One region of the Faecalibacterium duncaniae genome, then DNA from elsewhere that is predicted to be linked to it. Evidence: predicted binding sites of a transcription regulator. Region 1 holds the regulator's gene; each other region holds the start of a gene.
The links. Region 1 encodes Rex, which represses fermentation and respiration genes when NADH is low (regulators of the CRP and FNR family bind a similar motif). Its sites were predicted from a motif close to ATTGTTAANNNNTTAACAAT; they were not measured.
Positions count from the first base shown of each region.

Region 2: a site for Rex is predicted at 2,061-2,080, ahead of GXM22_RS10830 (phosphoglycerate kinase). Genes of this name have one in related genera too.
Region 3: a site for Rex is predicted at 2,432-2,451, ahead of coaD (pantetheine-phosphate adenylyltransferase). Genes of this name have one in related genera too.

Region 1 covers NZ_CP048437.1:2,484,184-2,490,591, reverse strand. Annotated here, with positions in the region: gene GXM22_RS11965 (carbohydrate ABC transporter permease) at 1-538, opposite strand, end outside; gene GXM22_RS11960 (ABC transporter substrate-binding protein) at 703-2,073, opposite strand; gene GXM22_RS11955 (thymidine kinase) at 2,616-3,224, opposite strand; gene GXM22_RS11950 (redox-sensing transcriptional repressor Rex) at 3,317-3,958, opposite strand; gene GXM22_RS11945 (ClpP family protease) at 4,212-4,898, shown strand; gene GXM22_RS11940 (MATE family efflux transporter) at 4,930-6,258, opposite strand; gene GXM22_RS11935 (pyridoxal-phosphate dependent enzyme) at 6,276-6,408, opposite strand, start outside.
Region 2 covers NZ_CP048437.1:2,240,005-2,246,412, forward strand. Annotated here, with positions in the region: gene tpiA (triose-phosphate isomerase) at 1-520, opposite strand, end outside; gene GXM22_RS10830 (phosphoglycerate kinase) at 723-1,931, opposite strand; gene GXM22_RS10835 (flippase) at 2,199-3,647, opposite strand; gene GXM22_RS10840 (glycosyltransferase family 2 protein) at 3,648-4,631, opposite strand; gene GXM22_RS10845 (glycosyltransferase family 2 protein) at 4,645-5,601, opposite strand; gene GXM22_RS10850 (EpsG family protein) at 5,613-6,408, opposite strand, start outside.
Region 3 covers NZ_CP048437.1:1,459,460-1,465,867, forward strand. Annotated here, with positions in the region: gene GXM22_RS07040 (AI-2E family transporter) at 1-781, opposite strand, end outside; gene GXM22_RS07045 (butyryl-CoA:acetate CoA-transferase) at 833-2,179, opposite strand; gene coaD (pantetheine-phosphate adenylyltransferase) at 2,554-3,057, shown strand; gene GXM22_RS07055 (acetyl-CoA C-acetyltransferase) at 3,146-4,360, shown strand; gene GXM22_RS07060 (enoyl-CoA hydratase-related protein) at 4,477-5,262, shown strand; gene GXM22_RS07065 (3-hydroxyacyl-CoA dehydrogenase family protein) at 5,302-6,174, shown strand; gene GXM22_RS07070 (acyl-CoA dehydrogenase) at 6,294-6,408, shown strand, end outside.

The sequences.
Region 1 (6,408 bases):
GCCAGATGCGCAGGAAGCAGATGATCCACAGCGCATAGTTGGGGTCGCTCAGCCAGGAGGGGCCCTGTGCGTGGCCGAAGGTGATGGCGCGGATGATGGTGTTGACCAGACCATCATCACGGAAAACAGCCTTCCACAGCACGGCGATGGCAACGGAGCCACCCAGAATGGACGGGATGTAGTAAACGGTACGGAACAGGTTCACGCAGGCGATCTTGAAGTTCAGGATGTATGCGATGAACAGAGCAAAGATCAGCTTCAGGGGCACGGTGATGAAGGCGTACTTGAAGGTGGTGACCAGAGCCTTGGTGACCTTGGCATCAGAGAAGGCGGTGACGTAGTTCATCACGCCGTACTGGTGGATGCCATTGAAGAAGTTCATGTCGGTGAAACTGTAATACAGCGACTGACCGAAGGGGATGGCCTTGAACACGATAAAGCCGATGATCCAGGGGATCAGGTAGATCAGACCCTGCCACTTATCCAGGAACTTCTGTGCGGGGGTACGCCCGAGAGAGGGCGCTTTGCTTTCTTTCATCCGGGGATCCTCCTTTGGTGAAAATCAGTGCAACAAACCTTATGTCACACTTTGGCAACAGATTTGTCAGAAAATTGTAACCTGTGCCTGAGAAAAAAGGGGCATCGGGCCTACGGGTGGACGATGCCCCTGATATGTAATTTGACTCAGGTCAGCAAAGAAGATCAGACAGTGTAGCCAACAGCAGACATGCCGTCCAGCAGAACGTCAACAACATCTGCGCCGCTCTTGTTGTCGTAGTCAACGGTATCGAACACTTCCTGATAGGTGCCGGTGCCGGTAGCCTTCAAATCGGAAGACTCGAACAGGGGATCCAGCTGGCAGGAAACAAAGCTCATGACCTTGCCGTTTGCCTCAGCGACCAGCTCGTTGATCTTACCGGCAGCCTGAGCGGTAGCCAGACCAGCCTTGGAAGCGGGGATGCCGCACTCGGAACCCATGATGGCAGCGCCGTCGCCGTTCCACAGGTACTCGATCAGGGTAGCAGCCTCAGCGGGGTTCTTGCAGGTCTTGGTGATGGCCATGCCCATGGAGACCTTGGAGAAGCCGCCGTTGTAATCGCCGAACTTGATCTCCTCACCAACGGTGAAGCCGGGCTTGTTCTCCTCGTCCAGAGCGTCCTGGTACTTGGAAGCAGCGGAATCCCACTCGAAGATGCCGGCGATCTTGCCGGTGATCCACTCGTTGGACTGGTGGGTAGCACCGTCGCCGTTTGCACCGTAGTAGGTGGGCAGCGGCATGATGACGTGGCCGTCGACCAGGCTCTTGATGAAGTCGATGCCCTCGGCGATCTCGTCAGCGGTGTAGTTCAGGGTAGAGGTGGTGGGATCTGCCCAGTCCTTGCCGTACTTGGACTCGAGGTAGAACACCATCAGGATCATACGGTCGTATGCGCCCAGGTGCAGGGGATAGTAATCATCGCCCAACTTCTCCTGGAAAGCCTTGCCTGCTGCAAACAGGTCATCCTCAGTGGCGGGAACCTCGGTGATGCCAGCCTTGTTAAAGGTGGTCATGTTCCAGTAGAAGATACGGCCGGTCATGGAGATGGGCACGCACTGCTGTGCATTTGCAACGTTGCAGGCACCCAGCTTTGCGTCGTCCCACTGGGACATATCCAGGTAATCGGTGACGCTGTTCAGATCCAGGAAGGTCTGGCCGTTGCCGGAGTAGTTGTACAGCCAGTTCCAGTTGATCTGGCAGACATCCTCAGCCACGCCGCCTGCAAACTTGGTGGACATGGTGTCCTCCCAGCCGGACCATGCAGCGAAGGTGGGGTTGACGGTGATGGTGGTGTGCTCAGCAGAGAAAGCCTTCAGGGCCTCCTGATAAGCGTTGTGGCGGGACTCGCCGCCCCACCAGCTCATGGTCAGGGTAACGGGATCGCTGCTCAGGCCAGCCACAGAAGCAGCCTCGGCTGCGGAAGAAGCGGTGCTGGAAGCAGCGCCGCCATTGCCGCCGCAGGCAGCCAGCAGACCAGCTGCACCAACAGCACCGGTGACCTTCAGGAAATCACGACGGGAAATTGCCTTGCTCATTGTTGTTCTCCTCCTAATAAATCAAAAAACATCGAGCGGGCCTTTCTGCACAAGGCTCGTTGTATACAAATATGATAACAAAAGGGATGGGAAAAAGAAAGATGTAAATTGAAGTGATACGGACAAAAAACGAACAAATATTGCTCTCGTGATTTGCAGCGATTTGACGGCATTGCCGAAATGAATAAACTTGGAGCGAAAAAATATGCAATCTGCATAATTGGATAGATTGCATAGAAACGGGCCGAGAGAGTGTAGCAGAACCTCTAAAATTGCAATAGTATTGTAACTTGTTGCGAAATTGACGGTATAATGTTGTATACAACGTGTGAAAAAAGTGACGATATCGCTATTTTATAAACTGATATATCAATTGCGCAAAAAACGTTCGCAGTGGGATACAACTGATATATCACTTCAAAAGAGGACGAGCAAAAAAGAGCGCTGCCCGGCTGGGCAGCGCTCTGAAAACTGTAAAAATCTTTTGGGAGATCTGGGATCTCACGCAGGAGAGGGCTCCTGTGCCTGCCGGAGATCGACACTTACTGTGCGTTCCGTTTGGCGTAAAACGCCCGCCGTGCCTTGAAATAGCACTGGGGGCACATGCTGACGTACTGCACATCGTTTTCCAGATCGATGGCGACCTGCTCGCCCTCAAAGACGAACTCCCCATTGACCCTGCGGCAGTTGCAGGTGGCCTTGCGCCCGCAGGTGCAGATGGTCTTCATCTCCTCAATGGTGTGGGCCAGCTCCAGCAGACGGGTGGAGCCGGGGAAGCCCTTGAGGGAGAAGTCTGACCGCAGGCCGTAGCAGATGACCGGGATGTTCAGGTCTACCGTGACCATGAACAGCTGCTCGGCCTGTGCCGGGGTAAAGAACTGGCTCTCGTCGCAGAGAACACAGGCCAGCGGCTGTTCCCCGGCAGAAGCGGCGCGCACGGCCTCGAACACATCCACCTCGGGCGGGATGAGCAGGTCGGCCCTGCGGCGCACGCCCAGGCGGCTGACCAGCTCGCCGCCGCCCTTGGTGTCCACCTGGGGCTTCAGGATCAGCACCCGCATCCCCTGCTCTTCGTAGTTGTGGGCCACCTGCATCAGCGCGGTGCTTTTGCCGCTGTTCATGGCACCGTATCGGAAGTATAGCTTCGCCATAGTTGCTCTCCTCATAAAAAGGCAACCCTCTCTGCTCGTTCGGGGGGAGAGGGCTGCCTGTTTTCTGTGATATGTTATGAATAGATGTTAGATCAGTCCTGATTGCGCAGGCGGTAACCCAGGCTCATCAGGCTGTCGCCCAGGTGGACGTTCTCCACCACCACTTCGGGGTAGGGCACCGACAGGTCATAGTGGGAGAAGTTCCAGAAGCCTTTGATGCCCAGCTCGACCAGCCGGCCGCTGAGCTCCTCCGCACCGCTGCGGGGCACACAGAACACAGCCACCTCAGGCTTATGCTCTGCGCAGAAGGCCTCCAGCTCGTCAACGTGTAAGATCTGGATGCCGTTGATCTCTTTGCCCACCTCGCTGGGGGAATTGTCAAAGGCGGCGATCAGCTTGTAGCCGTTGGTGTCGGTGGTGATGAAGCGGCTGACTGCCTTGCCCAACCGGCCGCAGCCGATGAGGATGGTGGGCAGCAGGTCACCGTTGCCGAACAGCAGATGCTCCAGGATGGAAAGCAGGTTCTCCACCGAGTAGCCGATGCCCTGGCGGCCGTTCACGTCGCCGATGCAGTTGAAATCCTGCCGCACCTGAGAGGCCGTGGTGCCCATCTGGGCGGCCAGCTCGCGGGAGGAGATGCTGGTGATGCCGTCGTTCTTCAGCGTCCGCAGGTAGCGGTAGTACTTGGGCAGGCGCTTGATCACCGGAAGGGAAGCTTTGCCGGGATTGTTCATGGAAATGGTTCTCCTTTCATCCAAAGGGAATGCCGGTCTCTTTGCACCCTGCAAGGTGCACCGGCGATTAAGACAGTTTCTGAACAATAATGATATATACTTGTCAATCTTATTCTTAGTATAAAGTATACTGCAATGAGACAGAATGTCAAATCCTCTGGGCCAATTTTTTTCAAAGTAAAGAAATCTTAGCCGCCGCATATTGCTTCGATCCCCGGGAACACTGAAAAAAACACCCTGAGGAGGAGCCAACATGCCGGAATATGAAAAGGAAACCACCGAACAGCAGCGGCTGGAGAAAGAGCAGCTGGAAGATCTGGGCACGGTGTGGCGCACCCGCGGCCCCCATGCCATCCACTGCCTGACCGTGATCGGCCAGATCGAGGGCCATGTGGAGGCCCCGCAGGGCCAGAAGACCACCAAGTATGAGCATGTGATCCCGCAGCTGGTGGCAGTGCAGGAGGACCCCGCTGTGGAGGGCCTGCTGGTGCTCATCAATACCGTGGGCGGGGACGTGGAGGCCGGGCTGGCGCTGGCAGAACTCATTGCCAGCATCTCGAAGCCCAGTGCCACGGTCGTGCTGGGCGGGGGCCACTCCATCGGCATCCCGCTGGCAGTCAGCGCCCGGCGCAGCTTTATCGTGCCCACGGCGACCATGACGGTGCACCCGGTCCGCCACTCCGGCATGATTTTGGGCGTGCCCCAGACCATGCGATGGTTCGAGCAGATGCAGGAGCGCATCACCGGCTTTGTGGCGGGCCACAGCGGCATTACGGCAGCGCGCTACTCGGAGCTGATGCTCCGCACCGGTGAGCTGGTGATGGACGTGGGCACCATGCTGGACGGCAAAAAGGCCGTAAAGGAGAAGCTCATCGATCAGCTGGGCGGCATCTCTGATGCACTGGAATGGCTGTACCGGGAGATCGAGCGGGCAGAGTGAGAGCACGGGTCTGCCCGGGGCGGTGTCAGGCTTACAGCTCGCCCTTCCGCAGATACTTCACCATCATGGGGGCTTCATAGACCAGCATGAGGATCCAGCCCACAACATAGCTGTACGGCAGGGCCTCGATATCCATCTTCATCAGCAGCACAAAGACGGCAGCGGCCGCCACACGGCCTGCCATGTTGAGCGTGCTGCTGTTCAGGGTGATCTTAAGGTCGCCCAGGCCGCGGAAGCCGCCCTGGATGCCATTGGTCAGCGAGGGCATCAGATAGAACAGGGAGACCAGCTTCAAAAAGCGCACTCCCAGATGCACCACGGCGGCATCGGTGACGAAGAGCCGGATGATGGGCTCGGCAAAGAAGAAGCAGACAGCGGTGATAAAAATGGCGTAGAGGAACTCCAACTTCAGGCCGCAGAAGAAGCTGGCGCGGACACGCTCTTTTTTACTTGCACCGCGGTTCTGGGCCATCAGGGTGGTGGTGGCATGGCCGATGTTCTGCTGGGGCACATAGGCAAAGTCATCGATGCGGCCTGCGGCGGCAAAGGCTGCCATGGCGCTGACACCCATGGTGTTCACGATGGCCTGAATGGCGATCTTGCCCAGCTGAACGGTGGCCTGCTGCATGGCGCTGGTCCAGCCGTAGCTGATGGTCTTTTTCAGCAGCGAGGAGTCAAAAATGAACCAGCGCCTGCCCAGCTGCAACACAGGGACCTTCCAGCGGATATAGATCAGGCAGAACACGCAGCAGAGCGCTTCGCTCAGCACGGTGGAAAGGGCACAGCCCTCGGAGCCCCAGTCCAGCACCTCAACAAAGAACAGGTCACCGCCGATGTTCAGCACCGAACTGATCATCAGAAAGTACAGCGCGCTTTTGCTGTCGCCCAGCGCGCGCATGGTGGCGGCGAGGAAATTATAGAAGAAGGTGAACAGCAGCCCGCCGAACACGATACGCAGGTAGTTCACAGCGATGGGAAGGATCTCTTCCGGTACCTGCAGCAGACGGAGCAGCGGGTTTGCCAAAATCACACAGGTCAGCGAGAACACCAGGGAAAAGACGGAGCCTGCAATGGCGGTGGTGGAGACCTGACGCTCCACCAGCTCGGTGTTGCCTGCGCCGAACGCCAGGCTGACAAGGATGCCTGCACCCAGGCAGACACCGTTGATGAACAGGATCGCCAGCGTCATCAGCGGGTTGGAGGTGCCCACGGCGGCAAGGGCATCCTCGCCCACGAATTTGCCGACAATGATGCTGTCCACGGCGTTATAGGTCAGCTGGAACAGGTTGCCCAGCACAAGGGGAATGGTGAAATTGACCAGCAGCGGTGTGATCGGGCCGGTCGTCATATCCTTGGTCATTTGGAACTCTCTTTTCTTTATAGATTAAATGCCTGCCGTCCGCTGAAGATGGCCAGCGCCGAGCGGCTGGTGCCGGTGGCAATCAGCTGTGCAGCGGCGTGGAGGGCTGCACCGGCGGCAGGGGAGGCGGGAATGGCATCGGTGGCAAGG
Region 2 (6,408 bases), 240 kb from region 1:
CCCAGATGGGCTCGTAGGCAATGACCACATTTGCCATCTGCTCGGCGGTCACGTCGCGCAGGGCGATCTTGGTCTGCATCCGCACCAGCTCCTCGGTCACGCCCTCCTCGCGCTGCTGCAGGCTCTCGCCCACGCAGATGATGACCTTCAGGCCCGCATTCAGGGCAGCCAGAGCGCGCTTGTTCACGGTCTGGTCGGTCTCTGCAAAGTACTGGCGGCGCTCGGAGTGGCCGACGATGACGTACTCCACGCCCAGATCCACCAGCATATCGGCGCTGATCTCGCCGGTGAACGCACCGGACTTCTCAAAGTGGACATTCTCAGCACCCACATGGATGTTGGTGCCCTTGGTCTTTTCCACAGCGGTGACCAGATCGGTGTAGGGGGTGCAGATAACGACCTCACAGGAAGCATCCTTGACGGCGGGGATCAGCTCATCCACCAGCTTGGCTGCCTCAGTGGCGGTCTTGTTCATCTTCCAGTTGCCTGCAATGATTGCCTTACGCTTTGCCTTATCCATTCTAACGATCTCCTTATCACAAAATACCTCCCCGCCGCCTTCGGTGCCGCCTCTCCCGGCAGGAGAGGCAGGATAAACGACATCTCCTGCCTCCCGGATGGGGAGCTGGCGAGCGTCGGCAAGCCTGAGAGATCTTATTACCCAAAATAAAAAGTGCGGCGGCGTATATGCCGCCGCACCTCAGTGATGCTGGTTCAGATGCTTATGCGTTCTGGATCACAGCGATACCAGGCAGCTCCTTGCCCTCCAGATACTCCAGAGAAGCGCCGCCGCCGGTAGAGATGTGGGTCATCTTGTCGCCCAGGCCCATCTGCTGCACAGCTGCTGCGCTGTCGCCGCCGCCGATCACGGTGGTAGCATCGCTCTCAGCCATAGCCTTGGCAACAGCCAGAGTACCAGCTGCCAGGGTGGGGTTCTCGAACACGCCCATGGGGCCGTTCCACACCACGGTCTTGGATGCCTTGACAGCATCGGCAAACAGCTTCATGGTCTCGGGGCCGATATCGCAGCCCTCCATGTCAGCAGGGATGGCAGTGACGGGCACCACAGTGACATCCACGGGAGCGTCGATGGGATCGGGGAAGTCCTTGATGCAGGCTGCATCCACAGGCAGCAGCAGCTTCACGCCCTTCTCCTTGGCCTTGGCCATCATTTCCTTGCAGTAATCCAGCTTGGTATCGTCGCACAGGCTCTTGCCGACTTCGTAGCCCTGTGCCTTGACGAAGGTGTAAGCCATGCCGCCGCCGATGATCAGGGTATCGACCTTCTCCAGCAGATTGGAGATGACGTTCAGCTTATCGGCGACCTTAGCGCCGCCCAGGATGGCGGTGAAGGGACGGACGGGATTGTTGACAGCGTTGCCCAGGTACTTGATCTCCTTCTCCATCAGGTAACCGACAGCGGTATCCTTAATGTAGTCGGTGACACCTGCGGTGGAGCAGTGTGCACGGTGGCAGCTGCCGAATGCATCGTCAACGTATGCATCTGCCAGAGAAGCCAGCTCCTGGCTGAACTCAGGCATGTTCTTGGTTTCTTCCTTGCGGAAACGGGTGTTCTGCAGCAGAACGACATCGCCGTTGTTCATTGCGGCAACAGCAGCCTTTGCGTTCTCGCCCACAACGTTATCGTCATCAGCGAACACAACGGTCTTGCCCAGCTTTGCGCTCAGAGCCACAGCAACGGGTGCCAGGCTGAACTTTGCCTCGGGGCCGTTCTTGGGTTTGCCCAGGTGGCTGCACAGGATGACCTTAGCACCATCGTTGACCAGCTTCTGGATGGTGGGCAGAGCCGCATTGATGCGGTTCTCGTTGGTGATCACGCCGTCCTTCATCGGGACATTGAAATCGCAGCGGACAAGGACCTTCTTGCCGCAGTAATTCTGATCGTCGATCGTTTTCTTACCTAAACCCATGGTAACAAACTCCTCTCAAATTCTTTTCGTTCGGAATCGAATTTTGCTCTTCATCGGGGGCCGCGCACTGCGAACTTCCCCGTACATCCTTATTATAAACAAAAAGCGTGTGTATTGCAAGGACAGGGGATGGATAATTTATTAACAAACATTTGTTGCAGAAGCAAAGAAATGTGGTGATTTTGCCGGAACGCACCAAAAAACGCCGTTTTTTCTGAAAAAGACCCGCCGCAGGGAGTGTTCGCCCCCGCAGCGGGTCCTGTCCATTCAGGATGTTTTCCGGAACTTCTGCTTCGCTTTTTCCAGATATTCCAGCACCAGCGGATTTTTCATGCCCAGCAGGATGACCGCGTATGCAGCCACTGAGCCCAGCACTGCCGCCAGAATGCAGATGAGATTGGGCAGAGCCAGTGCCTTGACCCCGGTACAGACAAGAACGATACCCACACAGCCGCAGAGCACCGAGCCAACGGTGCGCCGGTCAGCTGAGACCGTGACCAGACCCCTGGAGCAGCGGATACAGAGTATCATGGAGCACAGCTCTGCCAGCAGGGTGGTAAAGGCCGCCGCATTCTCCCGGAACCGCGGGATGAGCAGGATGTTCAGCCCCACGTTCAGCAGACCGCTGACCAGCGTGATCCAGAACAGTTCCTTTTCTCTTCCGCAGGGCAGAAGCGCGCAGGAATTGTACAGCCAGCCAAACAGACAGACGATCAGGGCAAGACTCAGGATCTGCAGGGGCATCACCGCATCCAGATAGCTTTCCCCGGAAATAAAGAGGACGACCTCCCGGCTGAGGGCAAACAGTCCCACCACAGCCGGAGCCACCACCACGATGAGCGCGTTGAAGATATTGTTGAACAGCTTGTTGAAGTTTGCCTTGTCCCCCACGCCCGCATAATGGGACAGCCGCGGGATAGACACCACCAGCACCGCCGAAAGCAGGTTCTTTACAATGCCATAGATCTTACCCGCCACCGAGTAAATGCCCACATTGTAATCTGTTCCCAGAATGCCCAGAATCGTGGTATCCGAACTGACATAAAGGGTCGTTGCCAGCGTGGATGCAAAGATGATGAGGATGGGCTTGAGGTGCTTTTTCCAGTCGATCCTTCTTGTCAGCCAGATGGTGCAGTACCGCCGGACCCGGAAAAAGTTGAGCACATTGGCACCTACCGCCGCAAACACCGTGATGCCCGCATAGATGCAGTAGTCATCCCGGGTCTTGACGAAGGCAAACAGCATGAAAATGGACAGCACCTGAAACAGCAGGCCTCGGATGGTGATATAGGTATACTCCTCAAAGATCGTGAACACCCATTCGGTACCGATGGTCGTAAAGAAAATCTGTAAACTCAGCACCAGCATCAGGTCGGTATAGGCATGGAGCTTTGTCCAGAAAAGCATCGTCACCGCCAATGCCGCATAGGTCAGGGCCGTGGAGATCATATTGATGGAGAACATCTCCGATGCAAAAGCCGACAGTTTTTCCCGGTCATTCACATAGCGGGAGCCCTCACGCACCGCATAGGAGGAGATGCCAAGGCCTGCAAACAGCAGAAAATACCCGCAGACGGAGCTTGCAAAGTTCACTTTGCCCAGGTTTTCCACCTGAAGAACATTAGAAGCGTAAGGGAATGTGATGAGCGGGAAGATAATATTCATCAGTGTCTTGAATGCGCTCATCGCTGCATTCAGACTGAGGGACTTTTTCATTCAGATCTCCACTTCGTAAGTTTTTCTGGCCTGTTTCTTTTTCAGCCAGCTGTTCCAGAGCAGATACGAATACAACGTTTTTATAAAATACCGATACTGCCCTGCACGAAGCCAGCCTAGCAGAAGGGGGCCGGCATTTCTCTTAAACTCCCGTTCCGCTTCGGCACACGCCTGCTCCATAAAAGCATCATCCTTGCAGTATTTCACCACAATTTCTCTGCACCGGAGCGCATATCCGGCCCGTGCAGACCGGTACACGAACGGTTCATCTGCAAACACTTTGCAGATACGCTGCCATGCCTTCAGCTCTGTCAGTTTTCCTGCCGAGTAATGCCCGCTCGTCACCGAGTCATCGTTGACATAGTAATAGTAAAGTGCCTTGTCGATGCAGGCAATTTTTTCTGCCTTTCGGATACATTTCGCAAGAAACAGCGTATCCTCACCAATTTTCAAGTCAGTATCAAACGCAACGTCTTGCGTGACCGCGCGGCGGTAAACTGCTCCCCAGCACACTGTATGTGCCTTCCGGCTGTTCCAGTCATATCGTCTGACCGGCATAACACTGACTTTCTCCGTCTCATCGCTCTTTGTCTGGGTTCGTCCGGTCGTGCCCAGAAGATCCAGACCGTAACAATAAGCAATCTCCGCACCGGTCTCATCCAGCACTCTTTTGAGCCGCTCTATGCACTCGGCATGGAGTGAATCATCCGGGTCAGCAAAAGAAATCAGCGTGCCTGTACTTTTTTCCAGTCCCAGATTTCGCGCAGAGGAAACACCACCGTTTGACTTATGGTATATCTTGATCCGCGGATCTTTTTCCGCGCAGCGCTGGCAGATGGCAAGGGAGTTGTCTGTTGACTCATCATCCACCAGAATGATCTCCAGATCCCGATAGGTCTGACCAAGGATGCTGTCCAGACATTTTTCCAGATACTTTTCCTTGTTATAGATCGGCACAATGATACTGACGGTATCGTTCAGCACAAATTTTCCTCCCTTATTTTGCCGCCGGGCCGTTTTTCAGCAGGAACAGTTTTGCATACAGCCTCCGGCTGCATCTGAGCAGCTGATACTTCCGCTGGCTGCTGGTGCAGAGCAGCTTTGCCGCCGCCGGGTCACACTCCTGCAGAAAGGCCTCCATCTTTGCGCGGCGCACCGTGTCCTGCATCAGATACGGATAGCAGTGCTCCACCACGCTCAGCATGGCAGCATCATTCTCCGGCATTCCCGGGTATGCTTCCCGGATGGCCCGATATTTCTGATAGCCCATATCCAGCTTATCCTCATAGAACTTCATGTTCCTGCGGTGAAGGATGCTGTCCGGGCGCTGATAGTAATAATACAGCGGCACCGGGCGGTATACGACCTTGCTGCACTGCTGAAAAATGCGGTATGTCGTACCCTGATCTTCCATCATCCGCCCCAGCGGATAGCGGATATCCCGGAACAGCTCCCGCTTGTAGAGCTTGTTCCAGGCAAAATCCCCCAGCTCATCCGAGACAAGGGTGCTGCGGATGGCCTCCCGGCCTGTCATACACTGCACCGGTACGGCGAGTTCAGCCGGGGCAAGCTCTTCCTCCCGTTCAAACATCCGGAAGCCCACCACAGCCACGTCCGCATCCTGTTCCTGCAGGTCACGGCAGAGCGTTTCCAGCATCCGGCTGTCCAGAAGATCATCACTGTCCACAAAGCAGAGATACGTTCCCTTTGCCCGTTCGAGCCCTGTGTTGCGTGCTGCAGAGAGGCCCCCGTTTTTCTGGTGGACTGCCGTTACACGTTCTTCCTGTGCGGCATATTCGTCGCAGATGGCTCCACTGGCATCGGTGGAACCATCATCCACCAGCAGGACCTCAAGATTCCGATAGGTCTGGTGCAGGATGCTGTCCACGCAGCGGCAGAGATATCGCTCCACATTGTAGACCGGAACAATGACACTGATCAGCTCTGTCTCCATGTTCTGTTCCCTCAGAAGAATGTTTCTCTGCCGATGTGGAGGATCTCCGAGGTGTACGGACAAATGGCATTGTTGCCCTGAATATACGCCTGATAGATCCAGATGATGACCAGCATTCCCCACATGGCAGCCTTCAGCAGCTTGCGCAGACGCTCATCCTCCACGCACTTGACCACACGGCCAATGGCGAGATAACGGAAGAACGCAAAATACAGGCAGATGCGGTAGAGCGGCACATTGATGTTGCGCAGCTGGGCCGTTGCCATCTCGATCAGGATCATCACGATCCAGAAATCAGCATCCGAGCGGGTAAAGCGGCGGCGGCCCTCCCCTTCCTCTTTTGCGTACCAGCGATACAGCACAATGGGCAGGATCAGGAACGGCAGACGCACAATGATGGGGTTCAGCGTGAAACCGCCCGCATTGGCATCATAATAATATCCGTAAAGTCGATCAATGAAGTCCACATTCAGGGCCAGCCTGACCACAGCCTTGCTGAAGAAGGCAAGGTAGACCGAAAATGCCGCCAGGCCACCCTTGACCCACCAGTTGTCGAAATGCTGAAGCAGGATATAGATCAGCAGCGCACCAAACGAGATAAAGGTGGCATTGTGGAACAGGCAGGAGACCGCCAGCAGTAGGACCGCCCAGTGATACTTTTTCTTCCACACAAAGCTGAACGCCAGAAATGCCACGCCCAGCGCCACAGACTGCCGCTCGGCATTGTAGGTATCGCCATAATACAGGCAGAGGTAAGCCAGCCAGCCATAGGGCACGGAGACATACTCCTTATACTGCACCAGCCCG
Region 3 (6,408 bases), 1.0 Mb from region 1:
AGCACAGCACGCCGATGATGGCAGAATCCAGGATCTTGCCGTTGATGAAGCCGCCGAACATCCGGTCAGCGTAACGGACTTCCTCCATGATAAGGTCGGCCCAGCGGGGCTTGACCAAACTATAAAGGATGAGCTTGCCCTGCTGCCCGAATTTCTTCCGGCTGGCCAGCAGATACACCGAAACGATGAGGCCGATAACGAAATTCTTGATCCAGGTCACCACGTTCACCACACCCACAGCGGCACCGCTGAGGATGTTCTGCATGGAGGGGAGCAGGGTGTTCTTGATCCAGGCATCCAGGTTGGCATCCAGGCTGTCGTAAGAGCTCTCGATGAAGTCCAGCAGCTTTTTGTTGTTGGCAATGAACTCCTGCTTGGAGATCCACTCCACAAAGTCGCCGATGTTGTCCCGTGCCGTGAAGTACAGGGCGGTCACACTGTTGATGAGCTGCGGCACGATCATCATGATCAGAGCGTAGATCAGCAGCAGACCGAACAGGATGGTCAGAGCAACGGCCAGCATGTTGGCAAAGCGGTGCATCCTTTCCGGGAACAGCTTGTGGAGAAATGCTTCAATCCAGTTGCACACCGGCTTGAGCAGATAGGCAATGACACTGCCGTAGATAAAGGGCATCAGGATGCCGGTCAGGGTTGAAACGGCGTTGCCGAAGCCCTGAAAGCGGTAGATCAGGAAAAAGAAGAGGATGCTCAGGCTGATCGCGCCAAAGCCTGCGAACATTCCGTAGAGATAGGGTTTGATATGCGGTTTTTTGTCCATCATGTCATAGAAACTCCATTCCTGCCGCAGACAGCAGGATTCCCTGCGGCAATGTCAGCGCTTGTTGCTCCTGCGCCAGATGTGCAGTTTTTCGGCTTCGGCGATCAGCTCGTCCCGGAAATCGGGGTGTGCCACGCTGATCAGTGCTTCTGCCTTTTCCCAGCTGGTCAGTCCCTTCAGGTTCACACAGCCGTACTCGGTGCACAGGTAGTGCACGTTTGCGCGGGTGTCGGTGACGATGCTGCCGTTTTCCAGGGTGGGACGGATGCGGCTCTCCAGCTTGCCGGTCTTTTTATTCATAAAGGTAGAGGACAGGCAGATGAAGCTCTTGCCGCCGTTGGAAAGGTATGCGCCCAGAACAAAGTCCAGCTGACCACCTGCACCGGAAATGTGCTTGATGCCTGCGCTCTCCGCGTTCACCTGACCGAACAGGTCAATGTCCACCGCATTGTTGATGGAGATGAAGTTGTCGATGGCGGAGATGCTGCGGATGTCGTTGGTGTACTCCACGGGAGCGGCCATGCACTCCGGGTTGTCGTTCAGGTAATCATACATCTTCTGGGTGCCGGCACCAAAGGCATAGACCTGACGGCCCTTGTCCAGATTCTTGTGGCGGCCGGTGATCTTGCCTGCCTTTGCAATATCCACAAAGGCATCCACATACATCTCGGTGTGCACGCCCAGATCCTTCAGGTCGCTCTGCGCGATCAGGTTGCCGATGGCGTTGGGCATACCGCCGATGCCCAGCTGCAGGCAGGCACCGTCGGGGATCTGCGGGACGATGAGGTTTGCCACCTTCAGATCGACCTCGGTGGCGGCACCGGCAGCGGCCATCTGGCCGATGGGCGGGTTGCTGCCCTCCACAACACCGGCAACCTGGGAGATGTGCACCCAGTTCTCGGTGCCGCCCAGGCATTTGGGCATGTTCCGATTGACCTCAACGATGATCTTTTTGGCCTTATCGCAGACGGCACCCAGGTGGGAAGCACAGGGGCCAAAGTTAAAATAGCCGTGCTCGTCCATGGGGGTCACCTGGAACACCGCCACATCCACGGGGTCAGAGCTGTCGCGATAGTAGCGGGGCAGTTCAGAGTAGCGGATGGGGGAGTAGAAGGAGAAGCCCTGGGCAATGGCCTTGCGCTCAATGCCGCCCATGTGCCAGCTGTTCCAGGTCATGTGGGCAGCGGGATCCTCGATCTGGAAGATGGCGGGCACCCACATCAGGATGCCGCCGCGGAAGTTGACATCCTCCAGCTCGGGCAGACGCTTTGCAATGGCAGCGTCCACTGCAACGGGGGTGTTCACAGCCCAGCCGTAATCCACCCAGTCGCCGCTTTTGACCAACGCGGCAGCCTGGTCAGCTGTCATTTTCTTCTGCGCATACAATTCCGTAAAATCCATTATAAACCATCCTCTCTTACAATAACATAAAGGAATTGTAAATTCCAACTTAGTTATATCATTAACAAACGGGAGAATCAATACTTTCCTAGCAAAAAACAGGGCTGGATGCAATATAACTAAAAATCTTAGCTTTTTGTAGAGATTCTTTGGTGCACAAAAAATAATTTTTATACAAAAAATACTTGATAAAATTTTGACGATGTGCTTTACTTATAGCGTAGCAGGATGCAGCGTGGCACTGCGGGTGGGATTGTTTAAAAATTAACGATATACCGTAGCAGAAGAAAAGAACATCTTGCACAGCAAACTGGAAAGTGCTATCATGTCAGAACCAATGCGCTTTTCAAAGGCGCGCAAGGAGGACAAAACCGATGGCAACTGCAGTTTACCCCGGGTCGTTCGATCCGGTCACACGAGGTCATCTCGATATCATCAAGCGCGCGGCAAAGATCAATGATCACCTGATCGTGGCCGTGCTCATCAACAGTGCAAAGCACCCGTTGTTCACCGTGGAGGAGCGGGTGGCCCTGCTGCAGGAATGCTGCAAGGGTATCCCCAATGTCACGGTGGAGAGCTTCGACGGCCTGACCGTGGAGTTCGCCAAGAAGCGCCACGCTTCGGTCATGGTGCGGGGCCTGCGGGCGGTAACGGATTTTGAAAACGAGATCCAGCTGGCGCAGACCAATCATGCGCTGATGCCCGGCATCGAGACCATGTTCCTTGCAACCAGCATCAAGTGGAGCTATCTTTCCTCTACCATTGTAAAGGAAGCCGCCCGCTACGGCAGCAGCATCTCCAAGTTCGTTACTCCGAATGTGGAAGCCGCCGTGGAGCAGAAGATGGCCGAGCTGCGCAGCAGGGGAGAGAACGTCTGACCCCCATTCCTTATGCAAGAAACGCTTCGGCGTTTTGATAAAACAGTCTTTCTTAAATCACAACATACACAATCAGGAGGCTATTCACATGAAAAAGATCGTTATCGCATCTGCATGCCGTACCGCCATTGGTAAGTTCGGTGGCACCCTTGCCAACGTCCCCGCTGCTGAGCTGGGCTCCATCGTCATCAAGGAGGCTCTGAACCGCGCAAACGTCAAGCCTGAGCAGGTCGATCATGTTTACATGGGCTGTGTGATCCAGGCTGGTCTGGGCCAGAACGTTGCCCGTCAGGCTTCCCTGAAGGCTGGCCTGCCCATCGAGACCCCCGCTGTCACCGTCAACGTGGTCTGCGGTTCCGGTCTGAACTGCGTGAACATGGCTGCTCAGATGATCGAGGCAGGCGATGCTGATATCGTGGTCGCAGGCGGCATGGAGAACATGGACATGGCTCCCTTTGCAATGATGAAGGGCCGTTACGGCTACCGCATGGGCGCTCCCATGGGCAAGAGCGAGCTGGTCGATACCATGGTCAACGATGCTCTGTGGGATGCCACCGGCTTCAACAAGCATATGGGCATGACCGCTGAGAACGTCTGCACCAACGAGACCTTCCAGAAGAAGTACGGCTACAGCCCCATCACCCGCGAGATGCTGGATGAGTTCTCCTACAACAGCCAGGTCAAGGCCGACAAGGCCATCAAGGACGGCGCTTTCAAGGACGAGATCGTTCCTGTTGTCATCAAGGGCAAGAAGGGCGACACCGTGTTCGATACCGATGAAGGCCCCCGTCTGACCCCGGTTGAGAAGCTGGCAACCCTGAAGCCCGCTTTCACCAAGGACGGCATCGTGACCGCAGGCAACTCTTCCGCCATCAACGACGGCGCTGCTGCTCTGGTCATTATGAGCGAAGAAAAGGCCAAGGAGCTGGGCGTTGAGCCTCTGGCAACCTGGGTCGCTGGCGCTCTGGCTGGTGTTGAGCCTGAGGTCATGGGTCTGGGCCCCATCGCTGCCACCAAGAAGGTCATGGCTAAGACCGGCCTGACCGTTGCCGATATGGACCTGATCGAGGCAAACGAGGCATTTGCTGCGCAGTCTGTGGCTGTCAGCCAGGCTCTGAACTTCGATATGAGCAAGGTGAACGTCAACGGCGGCGCCATCGCTCTGGGCCACCCGGTCGGCGCTTCCGGCGCTCGTATCCTGGTCACTCTGCTGTACGCTATGAAGCACCGTGGTGCTCACAAGGGCCTGGCTACCCTGTGCATCGGCGGCGGCATGGGCTGCGCTACCATCGTTGAGATGTAAGCTCCCCCTTTGGAATTGAATTGAACGACAGCCCGCGCCCCGGCTCAGACCGGAGACTCTGCCGGGGCGCGGGAGCTGTTTTGAAACACTGAGAATCTGAATTGGAGGTTTTCACAATGGCTTTTGTAAAAACCGAGGTGCAGGGCGCTGTCGAGATCATCACCATCGACCGTCCCAAGGCACTGAATGCCCTGAACCCCGAGGTTCTGGCAGACCTGAAGGCAGCTTTTGAGGCTGTCGATCAGGAGACCATCCGTTGCATCGTCCTGACCGGCGAAGGCGACAAGAGCTTCGTTGCAGGCGCTGATATCGGCTCCATGAGCACCATGACCAAGGCAGAGGGCGAGGCCTTCGGCAAGCTGGGCAATGACGTGTTCCTGATGATCGAGAGCTTCCCCATCCCCGTCATTGCAGCCGTCAACGGCTTTGCACTGGGCGGCGGCAATGAGCTGGCCATGAGTTGCGACATCCGCATCTGCTCTGACAACGCCGTGTTTGGTCAGCCCGAAGTTGGTCTGGGCATCACCCCGGGCTTCGGCGGCACCCAGCGTCTGGCACGTCTGGTCGGCATGGGCATGGCAAAGCAGCTGGTCTACTCTGCCCTGAACATCAAGGCAGACGAGGCTTACCGCATTGGTCTGGTCAACGCCGTGTATCCGCAGGCTGAACTGATGGAGAACGTGCTGAAGCTGGCCGGCAAGATCGCCAAGAACGCTCCCATTGCAGTGCGCAACTGCAAGAAGGCCATCAACAATGGCATCAGCCTGCCCATTGAGAAGGCTGTGGAAGTTGAGGAGAAGCTGTTCGGCGCTTGCTTCGAGACCCACGATCAGCAGGAGGGCATGGCCTGCTTCCTGAGCCGTGAGAAACCGAAGCCCAAGGCAGTGTTCACCAACAACTAATCCATTACATAATTTTTGATATTAAAGGAGAGATTTCCTATGAAGATCGGTGTTATCGGCGCTGGTACTATGGGCCAGGGCATCGCAAAGGCATTTGCACAGGTTGAGGGCAACACCGTTGCTCTGTGCGACATCAAGCAGGAGTGGGCTGAGAACGGCCTGGCAAAGATCAAGAAGGGCTACGAGAAGCTGGTTGCTAAGGGCAAGATTCCCCAGGAAAAGGCTGACGCGATCGTTGCAGCCATCACTCCGGGCCTGAAGGAAAATCTGTGCGCAGACTGCGACCTGATCGTTGAGGCTGCTTTTGAGGATATGAAGGTCAAGCAGACCACTTTCGGCGAGCTGGATAAGATCTGCAAGCCCGAGTGCATCTTCGCTTCCAACACCTCCTCTCTGTCCATCACCGAGATCGGCAAGGGCCTGAGCCGTCCTCTGGTCGGTATGCACTTCTTCAACCCCGCTGACCGCATGAAGCTGATCGAGGTCATCGCCGGCTGCAACACCCCCGCAGAGACTGTTGAGAAGATCAAGGAGATCTCCGTTGCCATCGGCAAGAACCCTGTTCAGGTCAACGAGGCTGCAGGCTTTGTGGTCAACCGCATCCTGATCCCCATGATCAATGAGGCTGCCTTCATCAAGATGGAGGGCGTTTCCGATATCGCAGGCATCGACACCGCTATGAAGCTGGGTGCCAACCACCCCATGGGACCCCTGGAGCTGGGCGACTTCATCGGCCTGGATATCTGCCTGGCCATCATGGATGTCCTGTACCATGAGACCGGCGACAGCAAGTATCGCGCCTGCCCGCTGATCCGCAAGATGGTCCGCGGCGGCAACCTGGGTTGCAAGACCGGCAAGGGCTTCTACGTTTACAACGCAGACCGCACCAAGACCCCTGTTGACCAGCTGTAATTTCTGATAAACATTTCTCCCGGCCGTGGGGAAAGCGGTCGGGAGGAATTTGTTTGCAACCGGGAAGGGGAGAACCCCGGCCCCGGGAGATAAAAAACACCCGTTAGGAGGATATAGCGATGGATTTTACTCTGTCCAAGCAGCAGCAGATGGTGCAGAAGATGTACCGCGAGTTTGCTGAAAACGAAGTCAAGCCCCTGGCTAAGAAGGTTGATGCAGAAGAGTACTTCCCCA